Regions from separate parts of the Actinoallomurus rhizosphaericola genome, predicted to be linked through region 3. Evidence: riboswitches for the same ligand, from Rfam matches in the RefSeq annotation. Region 3 holds a riboswitch; each other region holds the start of a gene.
What was found. Region 3 has a riboswitch for cyclic di-AMP ahead of NE234_RS21300 (CHAP domain-containing protein). Riboswitches for the same ligand answer to the same signal wherever they lie in the genome.

Region 1 (9,986 bases), on a different contig from region 3:
CGTCGTCCGGTCCGGCGGCGAACTTCCACCGGATGACGTCGCCGTCCAGGAGGTTCCAGTCCGAGCGGGGCCGGACGAACGTGCCGCGCTTGGGCCGGGCCAGGATGAGGCCCTTGGCCGTCAGCACCTTCAACGCCTCGCGCAGCGCGGTGGAGCTCACGCCGAGCCTCTCCTGGAGTGCGGCCACGTCGATGCCGTCGCCCTCCCGGAACTCCCCTGCGAAGATCATGTCGGCGACGGCCTCGACGGTCTGGCCGTGCAGCCCGCGGCCACCGTAGAACGCCACGGGTCACCCACCGTCCCGTTCGTCCGCACGGCGTCTCACGCGGAGTCCCGCGCGGCGCTCCGGCCGGTGGGGGCTCCCCCCGTCACCAGGCCGGCCCGCCCGCCTGACTTCCGGACGTCGTCTCGCTCATGACCGCGGCCTCCTCCGTCACCGGCGCCCCTCCATCTCCCGGGTCATGATTCAAACAGGAAGACGAACGGCCGCCGCTCGGCCGGAGACGCGTTCCGCCGTCCCGCCCGGCCGTACGGAGCACGAGGCGTCGCCGCGGAACCGGTCGGCCGCGGCGAGTCCCGTCCCGGCGGGACACGCCGCGGCCGGTGCCGGACCCGCGCCGGGACACCGCGCCTCACCTGGGCCGACACCGGACGCCCCGGGAACGGCCGGAGCGCCGTCCGCGACCGGCCGGAGCCGGACGGGCGCGGACGGGCGGCGTTTCGCCCCCTAGGTCCCTCAGTGACCGATTCCGGCCATCAGGGCGCCGGCTCAGAACGGCGTCAGCGTCACCGTCACCGACGTGGGCGCGCCGTCCTGGATGTAGGAGGCGTGGCCGGCCACGTCGTCGAAGGCGAAGCCGTACGCGGCGCCGTCCGCGGCGGCCTCGTGCATCGCCTTGGCGTAGTGGTTGGTCACGGCCTCCCGGTAGTACCGGGCGGGATCGGTGACCGGCTGAGACGCGTCCGAGAGGAGCGTCGAGCGGTTGAAGGCCGCGCCGAGGATCGCGGCGACCGGTCCGGTGACTCCGTCGTTCGGCGCCGCGAGCGCGCCGTCGCAGAACAGGACGTCGCGGGTCGACGGCCTGGCGACGGACGCGGGGGTCCGGGCGCCGCCGCTGAAGGTGAGGCGTTCCCCGGTGACCCTCCCGGTGTACGTGCCGGCGTCCGTCCGCACCGTCAGCGGCGTCCCCCGGTACCTGCTCCACACCGCGTCGATGTAGGAGTCGTAGTAGTCGGCCGGGAACAGGCCCGCCTCGATGCCGTGCCCGGGCGCGATGACCCGCAGCCGGTCCCCTACGACCAGCCGGGCGAAGTCCGGATGCGCCGCCACCGCGGCGAAGATCCGGTCACGGCCTCCGGGCACCAGGGTGCCGGTGGTCCGGGTGCGGGTTCCGGCGAGCCGGATCGCGAGCGGGACGCTGAACATGTCGACCGCGGTCGTGTTGCAGAACATCCCGGCGTCGTTGTAGGTGAACTCGATCCAGTCGTGCAGGATCCGGTAGTTCGGGTCCGTACCGACCCAGCCCGCCGGATACTGGAGGGCGGGCCTGCCGTTCCCGTCGGTGACGACCTTCAGGCGCAGCCGGTCGCCGATCGAGAAGTAGACCCGGCCCGACATCTTCGGCAGGACGACGGTCGCCTTGCCGGAGTCGCGGAACGGGATCGCGTAGTCGGCGAACCCGTCCGGTCCGTTGTCCGACGCCGCGCAGGGGACGAACGCGCCGTCCGCCGTCACGTGCCCCTGCGCGCCGGTCGCCGGGTCGACCCCGAGGACGTACATGTAGACCGGCGCGGCGGCATGCGCGCCGGTCCGGTTCACGGCGGTGAGCGGCAGGCCGCCCGCGGTCGCCGCCGTGCTCCGGGCCCGGGACGACGGGGCGCATCCCGTCGCTCCCCCGCCGAGGGCCAGGGCGCCGAGGGCGGCCGTCGACGCCAGGAACGACCTTCTGCCGATCATCCTGCTGTTCACGTGTTCCCCTTCTTCTTCATGCGACTTGAACGACTCCGTACGACCGCGTCAGGCGTTCAGCGAAGCGGCCGGGGAACCTCCGCGTAAGGGGCTTAAGGTGCGCTTCAGGATCGGTTAGGGCGCCGATGAACGAGCGCCGGTGAACGAGCGCCGGTGGCCTGCGGCACATCACGGGTCGCACGGCGAGAGGGTCCGCGCGTCACGGGTCGCACGGCGAGAGGGCCGACCCGCGACTCGCCGGCGTATGCGCCCGTGGGGGCCGGATGTTCGCCGAGAGGACCCTGCCGAATGCCGTGTTCGTCACTTTTTATGGGACGGTCCGCTGCTCGGCTCTGCTCCGCCCGAAACCGCCGCCGACTTCGCCCGGCGCGCTCCGCCGCACGTGAGAGCGCCTTTTCGTGCGTTACCCGGCCGGGCACCTCCACGCGCGGCTACGCTCGGTGAGCAATCGGTGTCAGACTTTCGTTTCCGAACGCGTTGCCGTTGTTGCGAGAGTTCGGCTAGATTTCGCCGAGATCGGGCTGTGACCAACCTCCAACCAGGGGGTTGCAGGCCGACCGCCGAGTCCCGGCGGCGCAACCAGCGTCGTGGGAGCCGGGGACCCATCAGTCCCTCGGGGTGAATCCGTCACGCACGGTAGGGCTACCTCTGGCCCGAACCCGTCAGCTAACCCGGTAGGCGGTAAAAGGGGAGCGAATGGATTCAGTAGGTCAAAAACTGCTAGAGGTCGCCAAGAGTCAGCTCGGCTATCACGAGAAAGCCAGCGGCTACACGAAATTCGGCGACTGGTACAGCACGCATGTCGACAAGGACCCGGTCTACAAGACGTCGGCCTGGTGTGACATGTTCCTCGCGTGGGCGGCCGACAAGGCCGGCGTCGAGGACTGGACCGGCCAGTTCGCCTACACCCCCGACCACGCCAAGTGGTTCAAGAAGCAGGGCGCCTGGGGCCACAAGGCCGAGCCCGGCGCGATCGTCTTCTTCTCGTGGTCGGGCGGCAAGAGCATCGGCGACATCGAGCACGTCGGCATCGTCGAGCGGGTCGACGGCCACACGCTGCACACCATCGAGGCCAACCACAACAACGCGCTGACGCGCGCCACCCGGGACATCAGCCAGGTGGTCGGGTTCGGCTATCCCTCGAAGGTCAAGGTCAAGGCGGCGCCGGCCGCCCCGCAGACGACCCAGGCCGACCAGAACTACGCTCCGAAGCACGCCGCGCCCCCGCCCGCCGTCAAGGAGATCGGCAAAGACGTCCAGGCGCAGGTCGACGCGCACACGACCGCGGCCCACGACTCGGCCGCCCCGTCGGCTCCCCTGCCGGACCAGCAGGCCGCCCTGACCGGGCTGCTGGCCGTCGTGCTGTTCGGGACGGTGGCCCTGGCCGTCGGCAAGTCGAAGGTCAAGGTGCCCGTCTCGGCGCCGAACGTCCGGGTCCGCAAGCGCGGCAAGCACCACCGCACGCCGGTCGAGCTGCCCGCCGAGGTCAGCGTGGCCGACCTGGACGCGGCCGACGCCAGCACCCAGCTCATGCCGGTCCTGTCCGCCGAGGCCGCCGCGAAGGCCGAGGACCAGGAGTTCTGGGGCAAGATCGCGGAGCTGGAGGAGGACGTCGAGCTGGCGTTCTGGAACACCCTGCACGCCGCGGTGTCGCAGAACGGCTCGCTCGAGACCGAGTCCGAGACGCAGTCCGAGTCCGTCCTGTCCTGAGGCCCTCACCCCGAGGTCCGTGGCCTGAGGGCGAGGGCACTGCGGCCCTCGTCCCGAGGTCCGTGGCCTGAGCCGCGGCGCCGAGCCGCTCGCAGCGCCGTCCGCGCGGTCCCCGTCTCCTCCCACCCGGAGGCAGGCGGGGACCGCGGCGTCTAGGCGCAAAGGACCAGCCGTACATCACCCGGAGTGACCATCCTGCGATCCCCCGGGCCATCTCCGCATGTTCGCGTTGGACGCCCCGTCACCATCCGTTAATCTCCAGCGAGTCGTCACCGGCCGAGAGACGGCCGGACCGCCGAATCGCCCGTCGCGCCGTGGCGCGCCGGGGAACCGGGGACCCACTCACGGAGGCACGGGGCGTTCCCTCGTCTTCGCACCGGGGTGAATCCGCGTCCGTCGCCGACGGCCCGCGGTAGGGCTCCTTCTCGTCCGAACCCGTCAGCTAACCCGGTAGGCGGCCTGAGGAGAGGAGCATCTGGATGGATCGATCCCGCGCCGCGGACACCCGCGACCCTCTTCATCCCGGGAAGGGCACGGCCCGCCGTACGGCGGTCGTGACCTTCGCCCTCGTCGTCGCCGGGCTCGCGCCGCCCGCACTGGCCGACACGGCACGCCCCGGCCCTCGCATCGACGCGCTCCGGCAGCGCGCCGGCCAACTGAGTGACCGGCTCGAACAGCTCACCGAGCAGTACAACGGCCTTAAGGTGCGCCTGGAGCAGGCTCAGCGGGCCGCCGCCGTCGCCGGCCAGACCTCGGCCCGCGCCGCCGTAACGCTGAAGGCCATCCAGCGCAAGGTCGGCCGGTTCGCCGCCATTCGTTACATGAACGGCACGGCCGACGACTCACCCGCCCTGCTCGCGTCCTCGGACCCGCGCGCGCTGCTGGACCGGGCCTCGACCCTGCACTACTTCACGCAGCAGGACGACACCGAGATCCGGCAGCTCACCGAGGCGATCCAGAACGCCCAGCGGACCGGCCAGGACGCCGGTGACCGCGCCGCGGAGGCGGCCGTCCTCAGAAGCCGGCTCGCCCGGCAGCGCGCCACCATCCGCGCCGAGCTGGAGAAGGTCCGTAAGCCGCTCCTGCAGGACGCCGTCGAGCGCGCCGGTAAGGGCGAGAAGGTGCCCGAGATCCCCGGCGGTCCCGGCAAGGCGGTCGGCGCCGTACGGGCCGCGCTGAGCCAGCTCGGCGTCCCGTACGTCTGGGGCGGCGCGACGCCCGGCCAGGGCTTCGACTGCTCGGGCCTGACCATGTGGGCCTACGAACAGGTCGGCATCAACCTGCCGCACTACGGCGGCGACCAGTGGAACGCCGGGGTGCACGTCTCCCGGGACCAGCTGGAGCCGGGAGACCTCGTCTTCTTCTACTCCGACATCCACCACATGGGGATGTACATCGGCGACGGGAAGTTCATCCACGCGCCGCACACCGGCGACCACGTCCGGATCGCCGACCTGTCGACCCGCCCCTTCGCGGGCGCGGTCCGCGTGGTCTGAGACCAGCAGACCCGGATCGCCCGCCCCGGCCCGTCTCTCCGCCGGCGTCGTCCGCGTGGTCGGAGACGAGCACACCCGGATCGCCCGCCGATCCGTTTCTCCGCCGGCGTCGTCCGCGTGGCATCAGACGGCCACGCGGACCCGCTCAGCGGCGAGAGCCGGGGATCACTTCCCGACGCGGTACATCTCCGCGACCATGAACGCCAGGTCGAGGGCCTGGCCGCGGTTGAGGCGGGGGTCGCAGGCCGTCTCGTACCGCTGGTGCAGGTCGTCCTCGACGATGTCGTGGCCGCCGCCGACGCACTCGGTGACGTCGTCGCCGGTGAACTCGATGTGCACGCCGCCCGGGTGGGTGCCGAGCGCCCGGTGCACCTCGAAGAAGCCGGCGACCTCGTCGAGCACGTCGTCGAACCGGCGCGTCTTGTACCCGCTCTCCGACTCGAAGGTGTTGCCGTGCATCGGGTCGCAGATCCACGCGACCTGGGCGCCGCTCGCGGTGACCTTCTCGACCAGGGATGGGAGGTGCTCGCGGATCCGCTTGGCGCCCATGCGGGTGACGAAGGTGAGCCGGCCCGGCTCGCGGTCGGGGTCGAGCCGCTCGATGAGCGCGAGAGCCTCCTCGGCGGTCGTAGTCGGCCCGAGCTTGACGCCGATGGGGTTGCGGATGTGGCGCATGAACTCCACGTGCGCGCCGTCGAGCTGCCGGGTGCGCTCACCGATCCACAGGTAGTGGCCCGAGACGTCGTACGGCAGGCCGGACCGCGAGTCGATGCGGGTCAGGGCCCGTTCGTAGTCCAGGAGGAGGGCCTCGTGGCTGGAGTAGACCTCGACCCGGTGGAACTCCTCGGGGTCCGCTCCGGCGGCGTGCATGAAGGCCAGCGCCCGGTCGATCTCCGCGGCCAGCCGTTCGTACCGGCGGCCGGCCGGGCTCTCGGCGACGAAGTCGTGGTTCCAGGCGTGCACCTGCCGCAGGTCGGCGTAGCCGCCCTGGGTGAAGGCGCGGGTGAGGTTCAGCGTGACCGCGGCGGCGTGGTAGGCCCGCAGCAGCCGCTCCGGGTCCGGCACGCGGCTCTCCGGCGTGAAGTCGAACCCGTTGACCATGTCGCCCCGGTAGGCGGGCAGCTCCACGCCGTCGCGCACCTCGGACGGCTTGGACCGCGGCTTGGCGAACTGCCCCGCCATCCGGCCGATCTTCACGACCGGGACACTCGCGGCGTAGGTCAGGACGACGGCCATCTGCAGAAGGGTCTTCAGCTTGTTGCGCACGTCCTCGGCGGTCGCGCCGGAGAACGTCTCGGCGCAGTCGCCGCCCTGCAGGACGAACGCCTCACCGCGCGCCACGGCGGCGAGGTGGGCCTTGAGCCGGTCGCACTCGCCGGCGAACACGAGCGGCGGAAGCTTGCGCAGCTGCGCGGCGACGTCTTGGAGCCGGGCCGGGTCGGGCCAGTCGGGCTGCTGCGCGGCCGGAAGGTCGCGCCAGGAATCGAGGAGGTCCACGAGACCCAAGGGTATCGACCGGGCCACAAGCCCGGGTCATGCAACCTGCGAAATCCCCCCTCCTTTCCACGATCCGCCCATCCCGCGGCGGTGAACCGGCGGTGAACGGGTCCCGCTTCGGCCGCCCGGAAACTCTGAGATGATGGGCCGACTCCCGCAGATCGCCGACGACGCATGAGGTTTCGACAATGAGCACGAGCAGCCGCGCCTATGACATCTGGCTCCGCAAGCCCGAGGAGGCCCAGCAGCTCCTCGAGTCCAAGCGGTCCGATCTCGACGGTGACGGCCTGTCGCTGCTGTCCTGGCTGGTCCTCACCAACGAGCGCGACGACCGGAAGGCCGAGCAGATCGCCCAGCAGGCGGTCGCGGCCGGTGGTGACACGCGGTTCGCCACGGCGGCGCTCGCCGAGGCGTACAAGTGGCGCGGCGACTACGGCCGCGCCGCCCAGATCGTCCGGCAGGCCCGTGAGAAGTACCCGACGATCCCGTGGTACGCCCTGACGCTGGCCGACGTCCTCAAGGACGGCGGGTGGGTCGACGACGCCGAGGCGATCCTCGAGTCGGTGGTGAACGACTCCCAGCTGCGCCGGCACGCGCTCAAGCGCCTGTCGAAGTGGGCGGTGGACCGGGGCGACAAGCCGCGCGCCCTGAAGTACCAGACCGAGCTGATCGCGCTGGCCCCCGACTACCTGGTGTACGCCTCGGACTACACGCTCCTCGCCGCGCTCCGGCTGGAGGCCGGCGACCCGGCGGGCGCCCGTGACATCCTCCAGCGCGGCGCGTCCATCTACCCGCGCAACAAGCAGATCAAGGAGATGCTGCACCAGCACTTCGGCGAGCTCGCGCCGGAGAAGGCGCCGAACATCCCGCCGGTCGACGAGCGCGCCGTCGGCGCCCGCCGCATCCCGATCAAGACCAGGATGATCACGCTCCGCACCGGCATCCTCCCGGTCATCCAGGAGGCGACGCAGGGGATGCTGCAGCCGGACGACATCCTCGCCCTGTCGGAGAGCCCGGCGTCGGCCGGTCAGGGGCGCATGATCCCGCTGGAGCTGATCACGCCGGAGGGCATGGCCAAGCAGCTCAGCAAGTTCGTCGGCAAGATCGGCCCGCTGCACAGCCCGGCCGGGATGCAGGGCGCGATCCTCGAGGCGGGCCGCGCCAAGGTCCTGCTCGGCGCGGCCGCGGGCGCGGCCGGCAAGCTCGTCGGCAAGCGCGGCTGGTTCTACCGCGTCGCCGGCCCCGGCGCGGCCATGATCGACGACGTGGCGGCGGCCCTCCCGCCGCACGACCACCACCTGCTGTTCGGCCCCGGCCGGCCGGACAAGCTGTCGGAGGACCTGTCCGCGGCGCTCGGCTGCCACGTCTGTGTCGTCGACGCCAACCACCTCACCGGCGCGTGGGTCGTCGGGGCGTCCAAGGGCGTCGACCGCAAGTGGGTGGAGAAGGTCCTGTCCGACAACCCCGCCGGCAACGAGGACGAGCAGACCCCGATCGTGCTCATCCGCAAGATCTGAGGGCCGGTGCCGCGGTTCCTCCGCGGCACCGCCTCCGGCGCTCCGAAGCCGTCGCGTACGCATGGAAGGGCGCCCGTCCGATCCCGGGCGGGCGCCCTTCCGCGTACGCGCCCGATCCCGGACGGGCGCCCTTTCCCCGCGCGGGACCGGCGTCCTTCGGCTGCGCGGCCGGAATTGCCGAAAGGGGTGGCGCCGTCGTGGAAATGGACCGGCGGCGGCCCGGGAATGGCGGGCCTGTGAAAGGCCGGTGAATTGAGCCGCCGCCGGGCGGCGCCCTCCCTCGTGCGCTCTAGAGTCATGGAACCGCTCACACGGGGAGGGGTTCGCGGGCGGCATGCCGACCATGATCCAGGCGATCGCCGAACTCATCGCGCAGCGTCAGGAGAACGTCCTCCTGGGGCTCCTCATCGTCCTGCTCGTGACGAGCCCCCTCGCCGACCGCTACCTCGTCCGGCGCAGGCGGATCACCTACCGGGTGCTGTACAACTCGAAGATCGGTCTCAGTCCCGTGGCCCTGCACGACGTGGAGGACCGCTCGACGGTGACGGACCCGAGACTGCGGGAGTACGCGCGGACCTTCGACCGGCTCAGCATCGTCATCATCCGCGTCCGGAACACCGGCGGCTACGACATCGAGCCGTCCGACTTCACCAGGCCGTTGTCGTTCACCTTCAAGGACCGGGTCATCTGGAACGCGCGGATATCCGACGCCAGCACCGACCGGCTGCACGACGCCGTACGGGATCACCTGGAATTCTTCGCGACGACCAACGGAAACGCCGTAACGGGAAACGGCGGTCCCGATGTGAGAACGCTCCGGAGATTACTGGCCGACCGTCTGACGGGCCTGGTCAAGAGCCCGGCCGCCGGGCCGCCCGAGGACGTCCGGCAGTGGAACGGCGTCCGGCTGACCGGCCTGTCGCTGGAGCGGCGGCAGCGTTTCAAGCTCGTCGTCGTCCTGCGCGAGCAGGACGATCCGGCGGACGGCGCGATCAGCAAGAAGATCGAAGCGGACGGCGCCCTGACGAGTGGCTGGGTGAAGGACGAGAAACGCCAGCGGCGGCTGGGCTGGCCCGTGGCCGCGATCGCCGCCGGCGTCGTGCTCACCCTCGCCCTGACCGGGAACGTGGTCGCCAACTACTACCAGCGGAGGTCGGACCCGGCGCTGCACTGCGCGAGCGGCCATCTGCGCCTGGAGGGTTCCAGCGCCTTCTCCGACCCGCTCCAGGAGATCGTCCGGCAGTACCGCAGGGCCTGCGCCTCGGCGTCGATCGACCTGCAGCTCGCGGGGAGCCGCGCCGGCATGCACGACCTGTCCGCGGTCGGCGCTCAGAGTCGCGGCGGGCTCGCGGTGCTCAACGACGGGCCGGACACCACCCACCCGGCGATCGACCTGAGGAGTCATCCGGTGGCGGTGGTGGTCTACAGCGTGATCCTCTCGGACACCACCGGGGTCACGAACCTCAGCCTGGCACAGCTCCGGGACATCTACCGCGGCCGGTACCACCGGTGGAGCGAGCTCGGCGGCAAGGACGTCCCGATCCGGATCGTCGGCCGGGACGGTGAGTCCGGCAGCCGCCAGATCTTCCAGAGCAAGCTGCTCGGGCGGTCGGAGGGCGCGGCGTCCTCGACCGAGTGCCGGGAGAGCAGCCCGCCCCTGCACGCGCCGACGATCCGGTGCGAGCTGCGCACCACGGGCGAGCTCATCGACAAGGTCGCCCAGACGCCGGGCGCGGTCGGGTACGCGGACGCGCCGACGGCCAAGGCCGAGGCCGCCCGGCTGCAGAGGTTCCACGT
Region 2 (9,986 bases), on a different contig from region 3:
CGGCCCGGCACGCCTCAGGCGCCGGCCGCCGCGGAACGCCGGCCGGCGAACGCGGTCGTCGCGGAGCCCCGGGTCACCGAACGTCCGTCCGCGATCCGGCTCCGGGACGTCGGCAAGACCTTTCGCGGACGGCGCCGGCGGACCGCCGCGCTCGAAGGCGTCAGCCTGGACATCGAGGCGGGGGAGTTCCTCTGCCTGCTCGGTCCCTCCGGGTGCGGCAAGTCCACGCTGCTGGGCGTTCTCGCCGGGTTCGTCCCCGCCGACTCCGGCGAGGTGCTGGTGGACGGGCGGCCGGTGCGGGGGCCGGGCCCCGACCGGGGCGTGCTGTTCCAGACGCCGACGCTCTTCCCGTGGCTCACCACCCGCCAGAACGTCCTGTACGGCCCGAAGGCCAGGGGCGCGCTCACCCGGGAGGTGCGGGAGGAGGCCGACGCCCTGCTGGAGACGGTCGGGCTGGCGGACTTCCGGGACGCCTACCCGCACGAGCTGTCCGGCGGGATGCGCCACCGGGCGGCGTTCGCCCGCGTGCTGATCAACCACCCGAGCGTGCTCCTCATGGACGAGCCGTTCGGGGCGCTGGACGCCATCACCCGCGCCGGGATGCAGCGGTTCCTGCTGGAGCTCTGGCAGCGGCACCGGATGACGATCGTGTTCGTCACCCATGACGTCGAGGAGGCGACCCTCCTCGGCGACCGGGTGGCGGTGCTGTCCGGGCGGCCCGGCCGGACGAAGGCCGTCGTCGACATCCCCCTCCCGCGCCCCCGGGTCTACGAGGACACCGAGACGCTCGAGTTCGTCACCGCCAAACGGCGGATCAGGGAGGTGCTGGAGCGATGAGCGAGCAGATCACGAGCGCGGCGCCCCTGACCGCCGCGCAGGCGCCCGACGGAGAGGAACCGCCGCCGGTGACGTCCGGGACGACCGGCGCGCCGGGGCGGCGGAGGCGGCGTTCGTGGCGGCGCGTGGCGTTCGGCGGCGCGGGCCTGCTGCTGGCGCTCGGCGTCTGGCAGGTCGCGGCGCTGATCATCGGCGACCCGGTGACGCTGCCGTCGGTCACCGGGACCGTCCGTGAGTTCGGGCACTACGTCACCCATCGGTACCCGGAGGTCCAGGGCAAGACCCTCCTGGAGGACGCCCTGATCAGCACCGGCCGGATCCTCGCCGGATTCGGGCTCGGCACGGTCGTGGGCCTCGTCCTGGGCGCCGCGATGGCGGGCGTCCGCGTGATCCGCGAACTCGCCGACCCCATCATCGCGGTCGTACGGCCCCTGCCGCCGATCGCGTTCATCCCGCTGCTCGTCGTCTGGTTCGGCATCGGTGAGACGTCGAAGGTGGCGCTGCTGTTCTTCGGCGTGGTCCCGGTCATCACGATCGCGACCCTGGGCGCCCTCGACGCCGTCCCGGCCGAACTGGTGAACGCCAGCCGGAGCCTGGGCGCCTCGCACTTCCACACGATGGTGCACGTACGGCTCCGCGCCGCCGTCCCCGGCGTGATCACCGGGATGCGGATCGCCATGGGCGGCGCCTGGACGAGCATCATCGCGGCCGAGATGATCGCCGCCACCGGAGGGGTCGGCTTCCTGATCCTGCAGGCCGGCAACTACCTCCAGACTCCGCTGATCTTCAGCGGGATCATCGTCATCGCCGTCCTCGGCTTCGTCTTCGACGGCCTGCTGCGCCTTCTGCTGCGCGCCGCCGACCCCACCATCCGCCACTCGTGAGACCCCTGAAAGACAAGGAGTGCCCCATGTCCACCCTCGACATTCGCAAGGTCGGCGGACGCATCGGCGCGGAGGTCACCGGCGTCGGCCTCGACCGCCTCGGCGGCGAGGAGTTCCGTGAGCTCAACGCGGCCCTGCTCGAGCACAAGGCGCTGGTGTTCCGTAACACCGGCCTCGACGACGAGGGCCAGATCCGCTTCGCCGCGAGGTTCGGCGAGCTGACCGCCGCCCATCCCACCGTGCCGTCCGTGGACGGGAGCCCCAACATCCTGCCGGTCGACGGCGAGGAGGGCATCCGGTCGAACCACTGGCATACGGACGTGACGTTCGTGCGCACGCCGCCCAAGGTCACCACGCTCCGCGCACTGGTCGTGCCGCCGTACGGGGGCAACACGCTGATCGCGAACGCCGCGGCCGCCTACCGTGACCTGCCGGAGCAGCTGCGGGAGTTCGCCGACCGCCTCTGGGCCGTGCACACCAACGACTACGACTACGTCCTGCCCCGTACGAACACCAGGAAGGCGGTGGAGTACCGGGAGACGTTCGTCTCCCGGCGGTACCGGACCGGGCATCCGGTCGTGCGGGTGCACCCGGAGACGGGCGAACGCGGACTGTTCATCGGCGGGTTCGCCCAGCGGATCATCGGGCTGAACAGCACGGAGTCGCGTGACATCCTGCGCATCCTCCAGGAGTACGTCATCCGGCCGGAGAACATTTTGCGCGTCCAGTGGAACCCCGGCGACCTCGTGGTGTTCGACAACCGGATCACCCAGCACTATGCCCCGGACGACTACGGGGACCAGCCCCGCAGGCTGCACCGGGTGACCGTGGCGGGCGACGTCCCCGTGGGCGTCGACGGCACGCGGAGCCACGTCATCGAGGGCGACGAGGCGCAGCACTACACCCCGGCCGTCGCCGCCGCCTGATGGACGCGGGGCCCGGAGGCGCGGGGCTCCGGGCCCCGTCCGGCGGCGGATGAGACCCCGGGCGGCGGGTGCGCGACGCGCCCGGCGCCGGCCGGGGACCGCGAGCGGCCGGCTCGGCCGTCAGGCGGGGCCCGGCCGGGTCCGGTCGAGTCGTCCCGCGGCCCGGGCGCGGGCCTCCTCCAGGAGGGTGCGGGCGAGTGAGGAGGTGGCCTCGCCGGGGCTGAGGACGCAGACCCAGCCCTGCGCCGCGTACACGGGGTGGGGGAGGACCCGGTCGGTCACCGTGAAGTCGATGCCGCCGCGGTGGTCCGCGTGCGCCGCCGGTGAGTGACCGATCAGCTCCTCGAACCTCCTGCGGCCGACGGCGAGGTTCAACCGGAACACGCCGGGGCGGTCGAGGTCAGAGGCGGTGTCGAACCCGTCGTAGTCCTTGGTCACGATCGTTGCGAAGGGGAGGAACCGGTCTGCGGCCGCGTCGCCGCGCGGATCGTAGGAGATGAACGTGTCACCCCAGGCCGGCTCCGGAGCGCCGGTCTCCTCGCTCGCCGTGACCACCACGGTCCCCGGCAGGCCGGCTGCGAACTGAATGATCTCGTCCTGCGTCATGACGCCCTTCCGATCTCGGTCGCGTTCTCCCTTCCAGGGTTCCATTGAAGTTCCCTGTGAGACTTTTCGCCGATGACGCCGATCAATGGCCTGGTCACCGCCGGGCGACCTTCAAAGCGCGGGTGAACTCGCGGCGCTCAGCCGGTCTTCGGGCGGGCCCGCTCGATGATCGCGCCGAAGTCGACGCCGGCCGGCAGGGTGCCGAACGCCCGGCCCCAGTCACCGCCCAGGCGGGAGGCGCAGAAGGCGTCGGCGACGGCCGGATGGCCGTGCCGGACCAGCAGCGAGCCCTGGAGGACCAGGGCGAGGCGCTCCACGATCCGCCGGGCGCGCACCTCGATCGTCGCCACGTCGGTGAGCGCGTCCCTGACCTCGGCGGCCGCGGCGTCCAGCCGGGCGTCCGCGCCCGAGGCCAGGCCGACCTCGTCGAAGAACGCCTCGACCGTCTCCGGCTCCTTGACCATCGCCCGGAGCACGTCGAGCGCCGAGACGTTGCCCGAGCCCTCCCAGATCCCGTTGAGGGGCGACTCGCGGAACAGCCGCGGCATGCCGGAGTCCTCGACGTAACCGTTGCCGCCGAGGCATTCGAGGGCCTCCGCCGCGTGGGCGGGCCAGCGCTTGCACACCCAGTACTTGCTCACGGCGAGCCCGAACCGTTTGAACGCGGTCTCGCCGCGGTCGGTCGCCCCGGCCAGGCGGAGCATCAGGAGGGTCGCCGCTTCGGACTCGACGGCCAGGTCGGCCAGGACGTTGCGCATCAGCGGCTGGTCGATGAGGTACCGGCCGAACGCCTGCCGGTGCGCGGCGTGGTGGGCCGCCTGGATGAGGCCCTCGCGCATCCCGGCGGCCGCGCCGATGACGCAGTCGAGCCGGGTCATGTTGACCATCTCGATGATCGTGCGGACGCCGCGCCCCTCGTCGCCGACGCGCCAGGCGACGGCCTCCTCGTACTCGACCTCGGCGGACGCGTTCGACCGGTTGCCCAGCTTGTCCTTGAGCCGCTGCAGGCGGATGGCGTTGCGGGTGCCGTCGGGCAGCACCCGGGGCAGCAGGAAGCAGGTGAGGCCCTCCGGGGCCTGCGCGAGGACGAGGAACACGTCGCACATCGGCGCGCTGGTGAACCACTTGTGGCCGGTCAGCAGGTACGTGCCGTCGGGCTGCGGCACCGCCCGCGTCGTGTTGGCCCGGACGTCGGACCCGCCCTGCTTCTCCGTCATCGACATGCCGGCGAGGATGCCGCGCTTGCCGGCCGGGTCGCGCAGCCCGAAGTCGTATGTGTCGGAGGTCAGCAGCGGCTCGTACCGCCGGGCCAGCTCCGGCGCGTGCCGGAGCGCGGGCACGGCGGCGTAGGTCATCGAGATCGGGCAGCCGTGCCCGGCGTCGACCCGCCAGACGTAGAACTTGGCGGCGCGGGCGACGTGCGCCCCGGACCGTTCGGTCCAGGCGCGCGCGTGCAGCCCGTGGCTCACCGCGACGCGCATCAGCTCGTGCCAGGCGGGGTGGAACTCCACCTCGTCGATGCGGTGGCCGTACCGGTCGTGGGTGCGCAGCACCGGCGGGTGCTCGTTCGCGAGGCGGCCCCACTCCCGCGCCTGTTCGGTGCCCGCCAGCCGGCCCAGCTCGTGGACGGCCTCGGCCGCCCAGCCGCCGCCCTCGCGGAAGAGCCCGTCGAGGAGTGCCGGGTCGTCGGCCACGTCGTGGCCGAACAGCGGGGGGACCTGGTTGAAGACCTCATGCGTAGTCACTGACCGCTCCGATGCTGCGCTGGGCGAACGAGATGAGATGGGAGATCAGGTCGATCCGGGCCTGCCCATCCGCCGCCGCGTCGGTACGGGCGGGCTGGGCCGGGTCGGCGGGCTGGGCCGGGACGCCAGGCGGATCCGGGTCGGCGGGCTGCCCCGCGCCGACCGCGAGCGGTCCGACGAGGGCCTCGCCGATGGCGCCGACGAGCGCGGCGGCGCCGACCTCGACGTCCTGCTCGGGCAGCTCGCCGGCGGCGATCCCGCGACTGATGATCTCGGCGAGGACGGCGGCGTACGCCCGGCGGAAAACCAGGCGTTCGGCGTCGACGGAGGGGTCCACCGGCTCGGCGAGGAGCGCGTAGGCCATGCGCGGCGCGCGCAGGGCCCGGCCCGCGAAGGTCTCGATCACCGCCGCGACGCTCTCGGCCGCGGCCCGGTCCGGTGACGCGGCGCGGGCGAACGCGTCCACCTCGCGCTGGGAGGCGACGCGGAAGACCTCGGCGACCAGTTCGGACTTCGACGGGAAATGGCGGTACACGCTGCCGGTCGCCACACCCGCCCGCCGGGCGACGGCGGCGATCGAGCATCCGGCGTAACCCTGCTCGGCCACGACGGAGAGCGCGGCGGCGCGGATGCGGTCCCGCGAGGCGCTGAGCCGGGCCTCGACCCGGGGGGTACGGCGGTACGGCACACAAGGATTGAACCTCAGTTCACTCCTTCCCGGCAAGCCTGCGCGGACAACGGGCACAAAAACGGCGCGGGATCCCGAGAGGGGATCCCGCGCCGTCCGGCCGGCAGGCGAGGGGGAGCGGGTTACGCCTTGCCGGTGGCCTGAGCCGCGCCGGTCGCCGTGGCGTAGCCGGTGCCCGAGTGGCGGTACACCGGGCCCTTGCCCAGCTCCAGCACCTGGAACTTGACCGTGATCGAGTTGGACGCGGTGCCGGTGAGGTGCTTCATCATCTTCTCCGACAGGTCGATGAGCGCCGGCGGGTTGTGCTGGGCGACCGCCCACTCCGCCGGGCCGAAGTCCTCGACGATCCCGATCTCGCTCTTGCCGTTGTAGGTGACCTTCACCTTGGTGCCGAGCGGCCAGTACGGGCTGGCGATCGTCTCGTACGCCATCGGCTTACCCGACGCCGTCGACGGGTCCCAGAAGGAGGTCGCGGTGGAGACACCGGTGGGCAGGGCCGGGGCCTTGGCCTGCTTCTTGGGGTCGTTGCCCTTCTTGACCGACAGGAGCATCCGGTCCTGGGCACCGCTCTGGACGCGCTTCTCGGCCTGCGCGGGCGCCTGCTGCGCGACCTTCGCCGGGGCGCTCTGCGCCTGAGGCGACGCCGCCGCCTCCGAGGTGCCCCCGTAGGCGAGGGCGGTGGTGACGCCGGCGCCGGCCAGGGTGACTCCGGCGGCGACGCTGGCGATGGCCTTGGTCGAAAGCCTGATCATCGCTTTCCTTTCGGGGGCATGCGGGGATGAGGGCATGGGGGTACCGGGGAAGGGGTGAGAGAGATCCGGAGAGAAGTCCGGGAAGGGGAGGTCGCGCGTGCCGCGGCACCGGCGGCGGCACGGCACGCGCCGACGGGCGGCTACTGCTGCGGGTACTCCGGGTAGCCGTAGCCCACGACGGTGGAGGTGTTACGCGTCCGGACCTTCACGGCGTCGTCCGTGTTGCCCTCGACCGTCTGGATGGTGCCGTCGTGGTTGTCCTTGACGACCAGGCCCACGTGATCGATGTTGTCGACCCCGCCGCCGCTCCAGGAGAAGAAGACGACCGCGCCGGGCTTGGGAACGCTGCCCCAGCGGCCCTGCGAGATGAACCACTTGGCGTGGGAGGGGGTGAACGCGTCGCCGCCCATGCCCTTGACGCCCAGCGTGTCGCCGACCCAGGTGACGAACATGTCGCACCAGGACGCGTTGGCGTAGTCGCTGACGGAGCCGCCGTCGCGGGCGGCACCGGCCTTGGCGTACGGGGTGGTCATGAACCACTGGTTGAACTTGCTGCCGCCCGTGGCGTTCTCGGTCGTACCGACCTGGGACTCGGCGAGCTTCAGGACGTCCGCGGCCGTGGGCAGCTTCTTCTGCTTCTGCTCGGCGACGGTGTGCACGTTGAGGTGCGCGTCGTCGCCCGCGGGGCGGGCGTGCTCCGCCTTACCCGTACCGGGTGCGGGTTTCTGTGCCACCTGGTGGACGGCCGGACGGGACACGGTGGAGGCCTGCGCGGACAGGGCGGGCCCTGCGGTCACGACGGTCGTCGCCGCCGCGCCGGCGGTCACGGCGCCGGCGATGAGGCCGGTGAGACACTTCTTCTTCGAGGTAAAGCGGGGTTTGGCGTGTCGAGGGGACACGGGGGGTACTCCTTCGGCTTCCATGCCGCTTACCGGGTTAGCTGACGGGTTCGGGCGTGGAAGCTGCCCTACGGCACAGAAGTGCCGATTCACCCCAATGGTGCGGTGGGTCCCCGGTTCCGCGAGGTGCGGATTCAGCGGGTCGCCCGCTTGCGCGGACGGCACGAACAAAGAGACAGGGTCTGGCCGTACGGTCCCAGGGGCGGGACGACGACCGGATATTCAGATCAGGGAAGACTCGCGGACAAGGTTCTGACTCCTTACTTCCAGTACGCCTACCGGGTTAGCTGACGGGTTCGGGCGTGGAAGTCGCCCTACGACACGACGGATGTGCCGATTCACCCCGGGACTGCTCATGGGTCCCCGGCTCCGTGACTCTCACGGACTCGACGTTGCCGCTCCCGCTCCATGGGGATCGAGCGGTGCTCCGCGGGAGTGGCGTGATTTGGATATGAACCGTCTCGGCTCTGTACGGAGGCCCTCACGCGTCTTCGCGCTGCGCCGTCTGCGCTGGTGGGCCGGCCGCCGCCGGCGGATGTCCGGGAGGCGCATGGGGGGCGTCCCTCCGGACTTAGTGGGAACATAGCAGACAAATATCGGCCGACCAAATACCTATGTTTGCGACATGGCTCACATCGCGGGCCGGAATAGATGATCGCTAAAAGATCGTCTAATGATCGGTTCCGAATGATCGAATTTGCGCCTCGATAAAGATCGCCGAAATGGCGATCAATCGCAAAGCCTGACGGCACAAGGCTTTGCGGCGCCGGGAGGAGATACCCGCCGCGCTGGTCGCTCAGCCCGCGACCGCGACGGGACCGGCGTTGAGGAGGGCCTCCCGGTAGCGCTGCGCGGTGATCTCCGCCAGCTCCGGGACGGCGCCCAGAGCCGGCGAGACGGCCACGGCGCCGGCCGCCAGGGCCTCGTCCCGCACCTTGTCCGCGAAGAAGCCCGGGGCCAGGAAATAGGACGCCACGACCACACGCCGCGCTCCCGCCGCGTAGAGCGCGCGCACGGCCTCCGCGGGCGTGGGACGGGCCGCGGAGGCGTACGCCGGGACGACGGCGCGCCAGCCCCGCCAGCCGCGCGCCATCCGGCCGATCGTCGCGTTCGCCGCCGGATCGCTGGAGCCGGCGGCGGCGAGCACGACGGCCGTCTCCGGGTCCGGCCGGACGCCGACCTCGGCGAGCCGCCGCTCCAGGGCGCCGGTCATCAGAGGGTGGGGGCCGAGCGTGGCGCCGTAGTGCAGCGTCAGCCGCGGATAAGACGCCCGCGCCGCGCGCAGCACCCCGGGGATGTCGGTCTTGCTGTGGTACGCCGCGGTGAGCAGGAGAGGGAGCACGACGGCCTCGTCGGCCCCCTCTCCGACGAGACCACCGAGCACCTGCCCCGGCGCCGGGGGAGCGTGGTCGAGATACGAGGTCACGACCCGCACCCCCGAGGAACGGCGTACAAGATCGAGAAGTTCCTCGACCGTCGCCGCCGCCCGCGAGTCCCGGCTTCCGTGGGCCACGGCGACCAGGGGGACCGCCCCGCCGCCCCCGGATCGCCCGGCTCTCACAGGTTGATGCCGCATTCGGTCTTTCCGGTGCCGGCCCAGCGTCCGCTGCGCGGGTCCTCACCCGGCGCGACCCGCTTGGTGCAGGGCTCGCAGCCGATCGAGGGGTACCCGTCGTACTGCAGCGGGTTCACCAGGATGCCGTGCTCCTCGATGTAGCCGTGCAGGTCGTCCTGGGTCCAGCGGGCGAGGGGGTTGACCTTGACCTTGCCGCGCGCGGCGTTCCACTCGACCACGCGCGCGCCGCGCCGGTGCGAGGTCTCCTCGCGCCGGATCCCGGTGATCCAGGCGAGGTACGGCTCCAGCGCGCGGTTCAGCGGCTCCACCTTGCGCAGGTGGCAGCACAGGTCCGGGTTCCGCCCGTACAGCCGGGGACCGAGGTCGCGCTCCTGCTCGGCGACCGTACGGGAGGAGGTGACGTTCACCACGTTCACCGGGTAGACGGCCTCGACCGCGTCGCGGGTGCCGATCGTCTCGGCGAAGTGGTAGCCCGTGTCGACGAACAGCACGTCGATCCCGGGCCGGACCTTTGAGGCGATGTCGACCAGCACGGCGTCCTTCATGGACGACGTCACGCAGATCCGGTCGCCGAAGGTCGCGATCGACCAGCGGACGATCTCCTCGGCGGACGCCTCCTCGAGCGCGTCGGCGGCCGATTCGACGATGTCGGTGAGGTCGAGCGCGGCGGTGGGGCGTTCGAACAGGAGCGTCATGCCGAGCCCTCCCGCCGGGGAGCGCCGGCCGAGCTCAGCGCGCCGAACCCGACGAAGCGGAGCCGGAACGCCCGCGTGCAGGCGCGGCAGTGCCAGCCGCCGTCGCTCTCGTACGGCTCCAGGTCCTCGTCCCCGCAGTAGGGGCAGTAGAAGGGAACGGCCCTCTCGGTCACTTCAGCTCACCTTCCTCGGCACGCTGCACCCAGGCGGCGAAGGACTCACCGTCGTTCCTGCCCTGCTGGAAGTTGCGGAGCACCCGCTCCACGTAGTCCGGCAGCTCCTCGGCGGTGGTCTTCAGGCCGCGGATCTTCTTGCCGAACTCGCCGCCGATCGAGCCGCCCAGGTGGACCTGAAAGCCCTCGACCTGCTCGCCGTTCG
Region 3 (9,986 bases):
ACACCGCCGAACGCCTTCAGCGCTCCCTGCTGCCCCACCTGCCGCACATCGAGCACCTTCAGCTGGCCGCCCGCTACGCGCCCTCTAGCACCACCGCCCAGGTCGGCGGAGACTGGTACGACGCGTTCGTCCTCCCGAGCGGCGACACCGTGCTGGTGATCGGCGACGTCACCGGTCACGACCTGCAGGCGGCCGTCGCGATGAGCGCGCTGCGGAACATGCTCCGCGGGATCGCCCTCGACCGCCAGCAACCGCCTGGGGACGTCCTGCGCCGACTGGACCTGGCGAGCCACGTCCTGTACCGGCAGGCCACCGCCACCTGCCTCTACGGCCTGGTCAAGGGACCGAAGAACGGCCCCTGGCAGCTGCACCACGCCTCCGCGGGGCATCTCCCGCCCCTCCTGACCACCGCGGAGGGCGACACCCGCTATCTCGAGGAGGGCGCCGGGCTCCTGATCGGCATGGACCCCGACCTGCCGCGCCCGACCGCATGCGACCCGCTGCCGGCCCACTCGACCCTCCTGCTGTTCACCGACGGCCTGATCGAACGCCGCGGCGAGTCCCTCGACGACTCCCTCAGCCGGCTCCGCCAGCACACCGCCGCGCTGGCACGCGCGCCCCTCGACGTCTTCTGCGACGAGCTGCTCATCGGACTCGGCGCCCACAGCGCCGACGACATCGCCCTCCTCGCCGTACGCCCCGTTCCCCCCTGACCCCGGAAGCCGACGTCGCGGCGGGCCGCGATCAAGGGATCACCGTCACGGGGATCGGCGGACGGGCGGGGTCAGTTCGCGAGTGCGGCCCAGGTCTTGGGGCCCACCTCTCCATCGGCGGGCAGGTGCGCGTCCTTCTGGAACGCGGTGACCGCGGCGGCCGTCACCGGGCCGTAGTAGGAGTCGACGTTCAGCGGGTGCCGGTGCGCGCCGAGCCGCTGCTGGATCCAGGTGACGTGCGCGTCGTGCATCAGCGCGCCCGCGACGTACCGGTAGATCACGCCGGGGTACCGGCTCGGGTCGGAGGCGGCCAGTCCCGGCTTCACGAAGCCGTACACGTCGCTCCAGTACCTCGTGCGCGTGGCGACCTGGTCGTTTCCGGTGTTGCCCTCGATCGACTCGAACGTGGTGTGGCCCGAGTTCAGCCACTTGACGAAGAAGCCGACGTGCTCGGGCTCACCGCTGTGGTTGAAGTCGAAGGTGACCGGGTCGCCCCGGGAGATCAGTTTCCGGTCGGTGTGCCATTTCGATCCGACGCGCTTCTTCAGGTCGGGCACATAGGCGATCTTCCCGCCGATCAGGCCGAGTGCGCCGAAGTGGTTCAGGCACCAGCAGACGAAGATCAGGCACCAGGACGCGGCGGTGTTGTCGCCGTAGTACCACTGCGTGAAGTCGTTGACGTTCTCCCGGACGCGGCCCCGCGCCGTGCCCCGCAGGGTCATCGCGTACGCGACCAGTTGCTCGCCCGTCGGCGCGGTGGCGGCGTGGTGCGTGGGTTCGGCCGGCGGGGGCGTCACCGGATCGACGTAGACCCTGCCGTCGTCCGGAGGGTCGGGAAGGCGGGGGGCGTCGGCGTCACTCGGACCCGGTTCGGGGATCGGCTCGCCGGCAGGCGGCGGAAGCGACGTATCGGACATGGCTACCTCCTATGTGACTGGAATGAGGGGGAAAGTCGGATCGGTAACCGCGGTCCGCGATACCCGCTCACAGCGGGGCCATGCGGGGAACCGCCCGCCGCGACCGCTGACCAGGAGAATGTCGGCGCCCCCGGAAGCGGCGCCCCCGATTCGGCCAAATTCGGCCGAATCAGGCCAATGCGGTTTTTCGCCCGCGAAGCAGGCAAATGACGGGTGACGACCGTCGCCGCGAGGAGGTCTCATGTCCGTGCGCCCCCGCAGAGCGCTAGCCGTCGCGTGCGCCGCGGTCACCGGCGCGGCGCTGCTGACCGGCGCCGGAACGCCGCGAACCCCCGCCGGCGCCGCCTCCGGCGGATCGAGAACGCCGGCCGGCGCCGCGGTCAGCGGCACGCCGACCGGCGGTCCGGCACCGGGCGGGCCCGGGCAGCGGTCCACCTGGGCGCCGGCCGACAAGGAGGGCTTCGGCACCGCGCGGGCCACCGGCAGCAGGATCTGGTTCACCCTGCAGGACGGCGGCCTGTCGGAGGTCTACTATCCCGACCTGGGCACGCCGAGCGTCCGTGACCTGCGGTTCGTCGTGACGGACGGCCGGTCCTTCACCGAGCGGGACTCCGACGCGGCGACGCACGTGACACGGCTCGCCGACCCCCGCGCGCTCGTCTACACCCAGACCGACACCGAGAAGGCCGGCCGGTGGCGGCTCACCAAGACGTACGTCACCGACCCGAGCCGCCCGACCGTGCTGATGGACGTACGGTTCGAGTCGCTGACCGGACGGCCGTACCAGGTCTACGCGCTGTACAACCCGCGGCTGTCCAACGGCCGCGCCGACCGTCCGGACGACAGCGGCCGTTCTCAGGGCGACGCGCTGACCGCGCGCGACGCCACGATGGGCAGTGCCCTGGCCGCCTCCCCGGCCTTCACCGCGACCTCGACGGGTTACCTGGGGACCAGCGACGGCTGGCAGGACCTGCACGCCGACCACCGGATGGACCGGCACTACGCGACGGCGGGCCCGGGGAACATCGTCCAGACCGGGCGCACCTCCCTCACCGGCGTCGGCGGGCACCGTTCGCTGACCCTCGCGCTCGGTCTCGGCGGCACCGACGCCGCCGCGCTGGGCGCCGCCCGTGCCTCACTCGGAACGGGTTTCCGTGACGTCGCCGGGGCGTACGCGCGGGGCTGGCACGCGTACGTGCGCGGGCTGCGGCGGCCGCCGTCGAGCCTGCGCACCCCGGCGGAGCGGCGGGTCTACGACTCGTCGGTGCTGGTGCTGGCCGCGCTGGAGGACAAGACGTACCGGGGCGCGTTCGTGGCGTCCCCGACGATGCCGTGGGCGTGGGGCGTCAACACCGATCTGGAGGACCCCTCCGCGCCGTACCACCTCGTCTGGGCCCGTGACCTGTACGAGAAGGCGAGCGGGCTGCTCGCCGACGGCGACCGGCCCGCCGCGGAGCGGGCGCTGGCGTACCTGTTCGGGCGGCAGCAGAAGGACGACGGGTCGTTCCCGCAGAACAGCCTGGTCGACGGCACCCCGCACTGGGGCGGCCTGCAGCTCGACGAGGTCGCCGACCCGATCATCCTGGCCTGGCAGCTCGGGAGGCGCGACGCCGGGACCTGGAGCCACGTCCGGCGCGCCGCCGACTTCATCGTCGGGCACGGGCCGCAGACACCGCAGGAGCGCTGGGAGAACCAGAGCGGCTACTCCCCCGCGACGATCGGCACCGAGATCGCCGGCCTGGTCTGCGCCGCCGACCTCGCCAGGGCGAACGGCGACGCGACGGCCCGCACCCGTTACCTCGCCACCGCGGACGCGTGGCGAGCGAGGCTGCGGACCTGGACGGTCACCACGAACGGCCCGTACGGGCCGAAGCCGTACTTCCTCCGCCTGACCAAGGACGGGAATGCCGACGCCGGGACGACGTACGACATCGGCGACAGCGGCCCGAACGGCGTGGACCAGCGCGCGGTCGTCGACCCGAGCTTCCTCGAACTCGTCCGGCTCGGCGTCCTGCCGCCCGGCGACCCGGTGGTGCGCGACTCCCTCGTTGTCGTCGACCGGCGCCTCGGCGTCCGCACCCCGAACGGCGAGTTCTGGCACCGCTACGACTTCGACGGCTACGGCGAGCAGGCCGACGGCGGCGACTGGAACGTCGGCCTCCCGGCGGGGAGCCGGGCGACGCGCGGGCGGCTGTGGCCCCTGTTCGCGGGCGAGCGGGGCGAGTACGAGGTCGCCGCCGGGCGGGACGCGGGCGCGCGGCTCGCGGCGATGGCCGCGACCGCGAACGCCGGCGGCCTGCTGGCCGAGCAGGTCTGGGACGACGCCCCGCCCGCCGGGCGGCCCGGGTTCGCGCCGGGCACGCCGACGTTGTCGGCCACGCCGCTGGGCTGGGCGCACGGCCAGTACGTGCGGCTGGCCTGGTCGATGGCCGAGCGCCGTTCGGTGAGCACGCCCTCGGTCGTCGCCGACCGCTACCTGCGCTGAGGCGCCAGCGTCAGGGTGTGGGCGGCCTCGCGGCGGGTCACGGCCGGGTCGGACCGCATCGGGATCGTGTCGCCGCGCGCCCACAGCGGCGCCTGGTCCCAGTAGTGGCCCGCGAACGCGTGGCCCGAGGCGCCGGTGAGGTTGATCCAGCGGGAGCGGTTCAGGTCGGCGAGGTCGGCGATCATGCGCATCGACGGCACCCAGTCCACCTGGTACCCCTCCTGAGGGTTCCAGCCGGTCGCGTCGACGAGCGAGTCACCGCCGGACAGCTTCAGCGGCCCGCGGTTGAACAGCCACTCGACCGGCCCGATCCCGGACGTGCCGAATGTCTGGTTGGTGATCGTGAGGGTGTGCAGGTCGCCCCAGCGCCATTTCCTCGGATCGCCGCCGAGACGCTTGCGCAGTTCCTGCTCGGCGTCCTTGATCGCGAGCCGGAGAATGTCGTCGCGGGTCTCCTTCGCGGGCGTGCGGACGTCGTCCCACCAGGGGTCGTCCGGGCGGTTCAGGAGGTTCCGCAGGACCTCGAACCAGCGGTCGCCGCCGTCGGGGCGCGCCCCGTCGGGCAGTTCGTCGTCGAACGTCCGCAGCAGCAGGTGCCGGTAGACGGCGTTGTAGAAGGCCGCCGGCGCCGAGCCGGCGGGCTGGGCGAAGTCCCAGCCGCGCAGCAGCGCGACGGCGGGGCCGGAGCCGACGCGCAGCAGGTGCGGCACGAGCGTCGGCGCGAACCCGTTGCGGTCGTCCATCTGGATGCGCGCCATCGTCGCCACGTCCATCCTCGGCGTCCGCGCGACCAGTTCGGCGATGCGCGCGGCGCGGTAGCCGTAGGTCCAGTCGCGGGTCAGCATCCGCGGATAGCCGGGCCCGACGGCGGCGTTGTTGGCCGTGACGATGTAGCCCTGCGGCGGGTCGTACGCGCTGGGCAACTCGTCGAACGGGATGAAGCCCGTCCACTCCTCCCTGCCGGTCCAGCCCTGGGCGGGCCAGCGCCCGTCGCCGCTCGACCGGATCGGGATGCGGCCGGGCGCCTGGTAGCCGATGTGCCCGTCGACGTCGGCGTACAGGAGGTTCTGCGCGGGGACCTCGAAGGACCGGGCGGCGGTACGGAACTGCGCCCAGTTCCCGGCGGTGTCCAGCGACACGATCGCGTCGGCGGTCCGGCCGGGGTCCAGCGCGGTCCAGCGCAGCGCGACCGCGGCGCCGCTCCCCGCCGTGCGGACCGTGTCCATCACGTCGGACAGCAGCGGGCCGTGCCGCGTCGCCCGTACGGTGAGGGGCACGGTCTTACCGCCGGCCACCTTGATCTGCTCGGTGCGGACCTGGAGCGGCTCCTGACGGCCCTTGTACTCGTACGTCGAGCCGGTGACCCGCTCCAGGTACAGGTCGGTGACGTCCGGGCCGAGGTTCGTGAACCCCCAGGCGATCCGGGCGTTGTGCCCGATGATCACGCCGGGGACGCCGGAGAAGGTGAACCCGGTGACGTCGAACGGGCAGGCGGCGGACACGCTCCGGCAGTGCAGGCCGGCCTGGTACCACAGCGACGGCATCTGCGGCGCGAGGTGCGGGTCGTTGGCGAGCAGCGGCTTGCCGGTGTTCGTCCGCGTGCCCGACACGACCCAGGAGTTGGAGCCCAGGCCCGGGGCGCCGTTGCCCATCATCGTCGGCATCGCGTGGATGGCGGCGGCGACGCGGGTCAGCGCCGGCGACAGCGCGCGGGCGCGCGGCGCCGTGCCCGTACGGCCGCCGGAGCCGCCGTCGCCGGGGACGATCACCGGGTTCCGGTCGTACGGGTAGCCGGGGTAGAGCTGGGCGACGCGGGCCGGGGAGACCTTGGTGGCGGCGATCGCGCGGCCCAGCTCCTCGTCCATGTTGCTGCGCAGGTCCCACGCCATCGCCTTCAGCCAGGACAGCGAGTCGACGGCGGTCCACGGCTCGGGCCGGTAGCCGGTCCGCTGCAGGCCCAGCACGGAGTACTCCAGGCTCTGCGTGGCGGTGTTCCGGTGCCGGGCCAGCCAGGCGTTCACGCCCTGGGCGTACGCGTCGAGGTAGCGGCGGGTCTCGGGGCGCAGCAGCGGCAGCTCCTGCTCGGCGACGCGCCGCCAGCCGAGCGTGCGGACGACCTTGTCGGTGTCGAGGGTGGTCGTGCCGAACAGCTCCGACAGCCGCCCGGCGGTGATGTGCCGCCGGAAGTCCATCTCCCAGAACCGGTCCTGCGCGTGAACGTAGCCCTGCGCCCGCATCAGGTCCTCGGCGCTGTCGGCGTAGATCTGCGGGACGCCCCACCGGTCGCGGAGCACGGTGACGTCCGCGCCGAGCCCGGGAACCGTGATCCGCCCGTCGACCTGCGGGTACGAGCGCCGTACGGTCCACCACCCGTACAGCCCGAGCACGAGCGTCAGCGCCACCAGAACGGCCAGGACGCGCACCGCCCAGCGGGCCGGACGCGGCAGCCGGGCCAGCGGCGCGAACCGGACCATCGACCCTCCTGCCCCAGGAACCGGGATGATCGCGTCAGTAAACCATTCGCCTCGGCCCACCGAACAGGGTTCCGGCCGGGTCCTCGCCGTACGGCAGGGCCCGGCCGGAGTGAGGCGCGCCTACTGGCCGTACTCGGGGTAGCCGTAGCCGACGACCTCGCTGGTGTCCCGGGTCCGGACCTTCACGGCGTCGTCGGTGTTGCCCTCCACGGTCTGGATCGTGCCGTCGCCGTTGTCCTTGATGACCAGGCCGACGTGATCGATGCTGTCGATGTCCTTGCCGCCGCTCCAGGAGAAGAACACCACCGCCCCCGGCTTGGGGGTCGTGCCCCAGCGGCCCTGCGCCTGGAACCACGCGGCGTGCGCGGGGGCGAAGGCGTCACCGCCGATCCCCTGGACGCCGGCCTGGGCCCCGACCCAGGTGACGAACATGTCGCACCAGTTCGCGTCGGCGTAGTCGCCGACCGATCCGCCGTCGCGCTGCACGCCCCGCTGGGCCCACGGGGAGGCGGCGAACCACCGGCTGTACTTCGTGCTGCCGTCGCCGTCCTCGCTGGTGCCGACCTGGGCGAGGGCGATCTTCAGCGCGTCGGTGGCGGTGACCGGCAGCCGGCGCTCGGCCATGACCTTGGCCTTGGGGTCGGCCTTGGGCTTGGGATCGCCCTTGGGCTTGGGTTTGGCGTTCATTCCCCTGCCGGGGATGGAGACCTGCTTCACCTGGTGCGCCTGCGCGGCGGCCCGCGCGGGCAGAGAGGACGCCTCGGCGGGCCCGGCGGCGGTCACGAGGACCGCGGCCGCGCCGGCCGCCGTGAGGCCCGACAGGACGGCGGCGAGACGTGCTCCGGAACGTTGGGGTCGAGGGACAGCGGACACGGGGTACTCCTTGCTTCCATGCCGCTTACCGGGTTAGCTGACGGGTTCGGGCGTGGAAGCTGCCCTACGGCATGGGGGGATGCCGATTCACCCCGGGAATGCGTTGGGTCCCCGGCTCCGCGTGATGCGGATTAAGCGGTCGCCCGAATATGGGCGATTTTTGAGAGACTTCCGATTGGTCGCCGTCGCCGCGGCGACGGTGGATCAGCGGAAAGGCGTGATCATGGTTCCACTCCCTTGCCGCTCTCGCGTGCGCACCCGGTGGATGCTCGGCGGAAGCGACGCAGCTCGCTGGTGAACCGGCTGGTCGGACGCGGGCTCGGGCTCGGGCAGGCGTCTTGTGAACGCGCTATCGCCTGGGTCGGGCGGGCCGGCCATGGCCGACGGGTATGGGGTGACGCGTGGGGGGCGCCGAAAGAGTGATTGGAACTTAGCAGGACAAAACGCCCACTTAAACAGCGAGTTTACGTGATGTGGGTCACTCGGCGCATGCGAGGCAAGGGAGCGCCATTACGGAAGTCAACTCCTGAGCAATTGTGGGTCTTTTGTTACTGCAGTTACTGATGTGACGACGGCCGATCGCCGCCATGGTGAGGACCATCGCCTCTGGCCCGGGTCCGCGTTCGGAGGGAGCGTGGGGGCGAGGGGGTGGAGTCATGGGCTTCGACCATCGGACCGACGACTGTCCGCGGGAGGAGAAGGTCGAGATCCAGGCCGGACCGGTCCGGCTGGCCGGCGATCTGGCCGTCCCCGAGGGAGGTCTCGGGCTCGTCATGTTCGCCCACGGCAGCGGCAGCAGCCGCGCGAGCCCGCGCAACCGGTTCGTGGCCACCGCGCTCAACCAGGTGGGGCTCGGGACTCTGCTGTTCGACCTGCTCACCCCGGCGGAGGAGACCGATCGCGCCAACGTCTTCGACATCGAACTGCTGGCCCGGCGCCTCGTCGACACCACCGTCTGGCTGCGCGAGCGCCCCGAGGCGAGCGGACTGCGCGTCGGCTACTTCGGCGCCAGCACCGGGGCCGCCGCCGCGTTGTGCGCCGCCGCCGAGCCCGAGGCGGACGTCGCCGCGGTCGTCTCCCGTGGCGGCCGGCCGGACCTCGCCGCGTCCCGCCTCCGCCACGTGACCGCGCCCACGCTGCTGATCGTCGGGAGCCGGGACGAGGTCGTCATCGAGCTGAACCGCCAGGCTCAGGCCCTCATGCGCTGCGAGAGCCGGCTCACCATCGTCCCCGGCGCCACGCACCTGTTCGAGGAACCGGGGACTCTGGAGACGGTCGCCGAGCTGGCACGGGAATGGTTCCTCGACCACCTCGCGCCGATCGGGCAGCGATCGGGCGGCACCTGAGCGGCCGCGTCCGGACGGAGGCACGGGGCCCGAGGAGCCGGGCGCCACGGAGTGGAGGCCGCCGTCACCAGCCGCCCATGGACTGGCGGACGACGCAGGCTCTCCACCTCTTGATGCAGACGGCCGACTGGGTGTTGGCCCGGCCGCCCACGGTGGTGTTCCCGATCTGCTGGACGCCGCGGTTGACCGAAGGGCTGAGCACGACGGAGGTCCGGTTGAACCTTCCGTTTCCGGCGCGGACGGCGAAGCGGTTGATCCTGCCGTCTCCGCCTCCACCGACGAGCGGGCCGCCGTGCCCGAGGGCCCGGGTCTTCGCGGCGAGGGCGCACGGGGACGCGACGACCACCAGAACGCCGCTCAGCAGGGCGGCGAAAACGAGCGCCCGCCCGTTGCCGACCGTGTCCTCGCGTGAACTCCGATTCCGGCGGCGCATCGTCAGCGGCATATCCGAACCCCTTATTGCGCGATTCTTCGCACGCGGCTCCGCGAACTTTTCGGGACGTCCGCGTGCATACCCCGGTTCCGGCTTGATCGTGTCCCCCGGCGCCGATGCGACCGGAAGATTACCCGCGCTTGTCAACGACCATGCCGTTGCGGCCTCCGAGCACCGAGAGCATTCCCAGCGCCTTCCGGGTTACGCCTGGTCAACGCCCTGCCCGAAGGCGGACCGAGGGCTGCGATCCGATCTCGGCAAGGAAACGCTAAGCGTCATTCAAATATCGCTCATCTCGACAGATATCGGTTGACTTCGCGAGTGCCGTGATGTGCCCTGAAATGGGACATAGCGCCATGAACGTCCCAAATGACGCGTGCGACTCCGGCATCGTCGCGCGCGAGCCGAACCAAAGGAGGTATCTTCCATGGGTATTTCGCGCCGGATGGGAGTAACGGTCGCCGGCCTGGCCTTCGCAGGAGCGACCATGGCCACGATCGGCACGGCCGGGTCGGCGAGCGCGCAGACGGCCACGATCGCCGCACCGCAGTCCGTCGCCACGTACGGCGGTGCCGGCGGTTACGCGCACCGGCGTTCGGTCGTACGCAAGCACCTGCGGACCGGGAACCTCTCGTACTCCTACTACAAGCGCACCTCGGACACGAACTGGTTCTTCTGGTCGGGCGGCTGCGGCGACTGCGGCGGCTGCGGCTGGTTCTGACACCCTGAGCGGCGGACCGCCGGA

Region 1: it holds a riboswitch for cyclic di-AMP, as region 3 does, so the genes downstream of both, NE234_RS07935 (CHAP domain-containing protein) here and NE234_RS21300 (CHAP domain-containing protein) in region 3, are expected to answer to the same signal.
Region 2: it holds a riboswitch for cyclic di-AMP, as region 3 does, so the genes downstream of both, NE234_RS08740 (CHAP domain-containing protein) here and NE234_RS21300 (CHAP domain-containing protein) in region 3, are expected to answer to the same signal.

The regions. Positions count from the first base shown of each region.
Region 1 is NZ_JAMXMW010000003.1:49,925-59,910, forward strand. Features, by position in the region: gene NE234_RS07925 (FadR/GntR family transcriptional regulator) at 1-286, opposite strand, end outside; gene NE234_RS07930 (beta-1,3-glucanase family protein) at 770-1,957, opposite strand; cyclic di-AMP (ydaO/yuaA leader) riboswitch at 2,518-2,665, shown strand; gene NE234_RS07935 (CHAP domain-containing protein) at 2,666-3,679, shown strand; cyclic di-AMP (ydaO/yuaA leader) riboswitch at 3,971-4,153, shown strand; gene NE234_RS07940 (NlpC/P60 family protein) at 4,159-5,175, shown strand; gene NE234_RS07945 (class II 3-deoxy-7-phosphoheptulonate synthase) at 5,341-6,672, opposite strand; gene NE234_RS07950 (tetratricopeptide repeat protein) at 6,861-8,189, shown strand; gene NE234_RS07955 (substrate-binding domain-containing protein) at 8,524-9,986, shown strand, end outside.
Region 2 is NZ_JAMXMW010000003.1:225,964-235,949, reverse strand. Features, by position in the region: gene NE234_RS08775 (ABC transporter ATP-binding protein) at 1-837, shown strand, start outside; gene NE234_RS08770 (ABC transporter permease) at 834-1,721, shown strand; gene NE234_RS08765 (TauD/TfdA dioxygenase family protein) at 1,748-2,647, shown strand; gene NE234_RS08760 (DUF6194 family protein) at 2,768-3,298, opposite strand; gene NE234_RS08755 (acyl-CoA dehydrogenase family protein) at 3,391-4,998, opposite strand; gene NE234_RS08750 (TetR/AcrR family transcriptional regulator) at 4,985-5,686, opposite strand; gene NE234_RS08745 (septal ring lytic transglycosylase RlpA family protein) at 5,809-6,438, opposite strand; gene NE234_RS08740 (CHAP domain-containing protein) at 6,579-7,337, opposite strand; cyclic di-AMP (ydaO/yuaA leader) riboswitch at 7,350-7,487, opposite strand; cyclic di-AMP (ydaO/yuaA leader) riboswitch at 7,596-7,739, opposite strand; gene NE234_RS08735 (sirohydrochlorin chelatase) at 8,134-8,913, opposite strand; gene NE234_RS08730 (phosphoadenylyl-sulfate reductase) at 8,895-9,608, opposite strand; gene NE234_RS08725 (Insertion element protein) at 9,605-9,781, opposite strand; gene NE234_RS08720 (nitrite/sulfite reductase) at 9,778-9,986, opposite strand, start outside.
Region 3 is NZ_JAMXMW010000009.1:169,238-179,223, forward strand. Features, by position in the region: gene NE234_RS21280 (SpoIIE family protein phosphatase) at 1-713, shown strand, start outside; gene NE234_RS21285 (peptidoglycan-binding domain-containing protein) at 785-1,630, opposite strand; gene NE234_RS21290 (glycoside hydrolase family 15 protein) at 1,872-4,115, shown strand; gene NE234_RS21295 (penicillin acylase family protein) at 4,103-6,589, opposite strand; gene NE234_RS21300 (CHAP domain-containing protein) at 6,710-7,462, opposite strand; cyclic di-AMP (ydaO/yuaA leader) riboswitch at 7,470-7,610, opposite strand; gene NE234_RS21305 (dienelactone hydrolase family protein) at 8,119-8,808, shown strand; gene NE234_RS21310 (hypothetical protein) at 8,873-9,253, opposite strand; gene NE234_RS21315 (hypothetical protein) at 9,669-9,962, shown strand.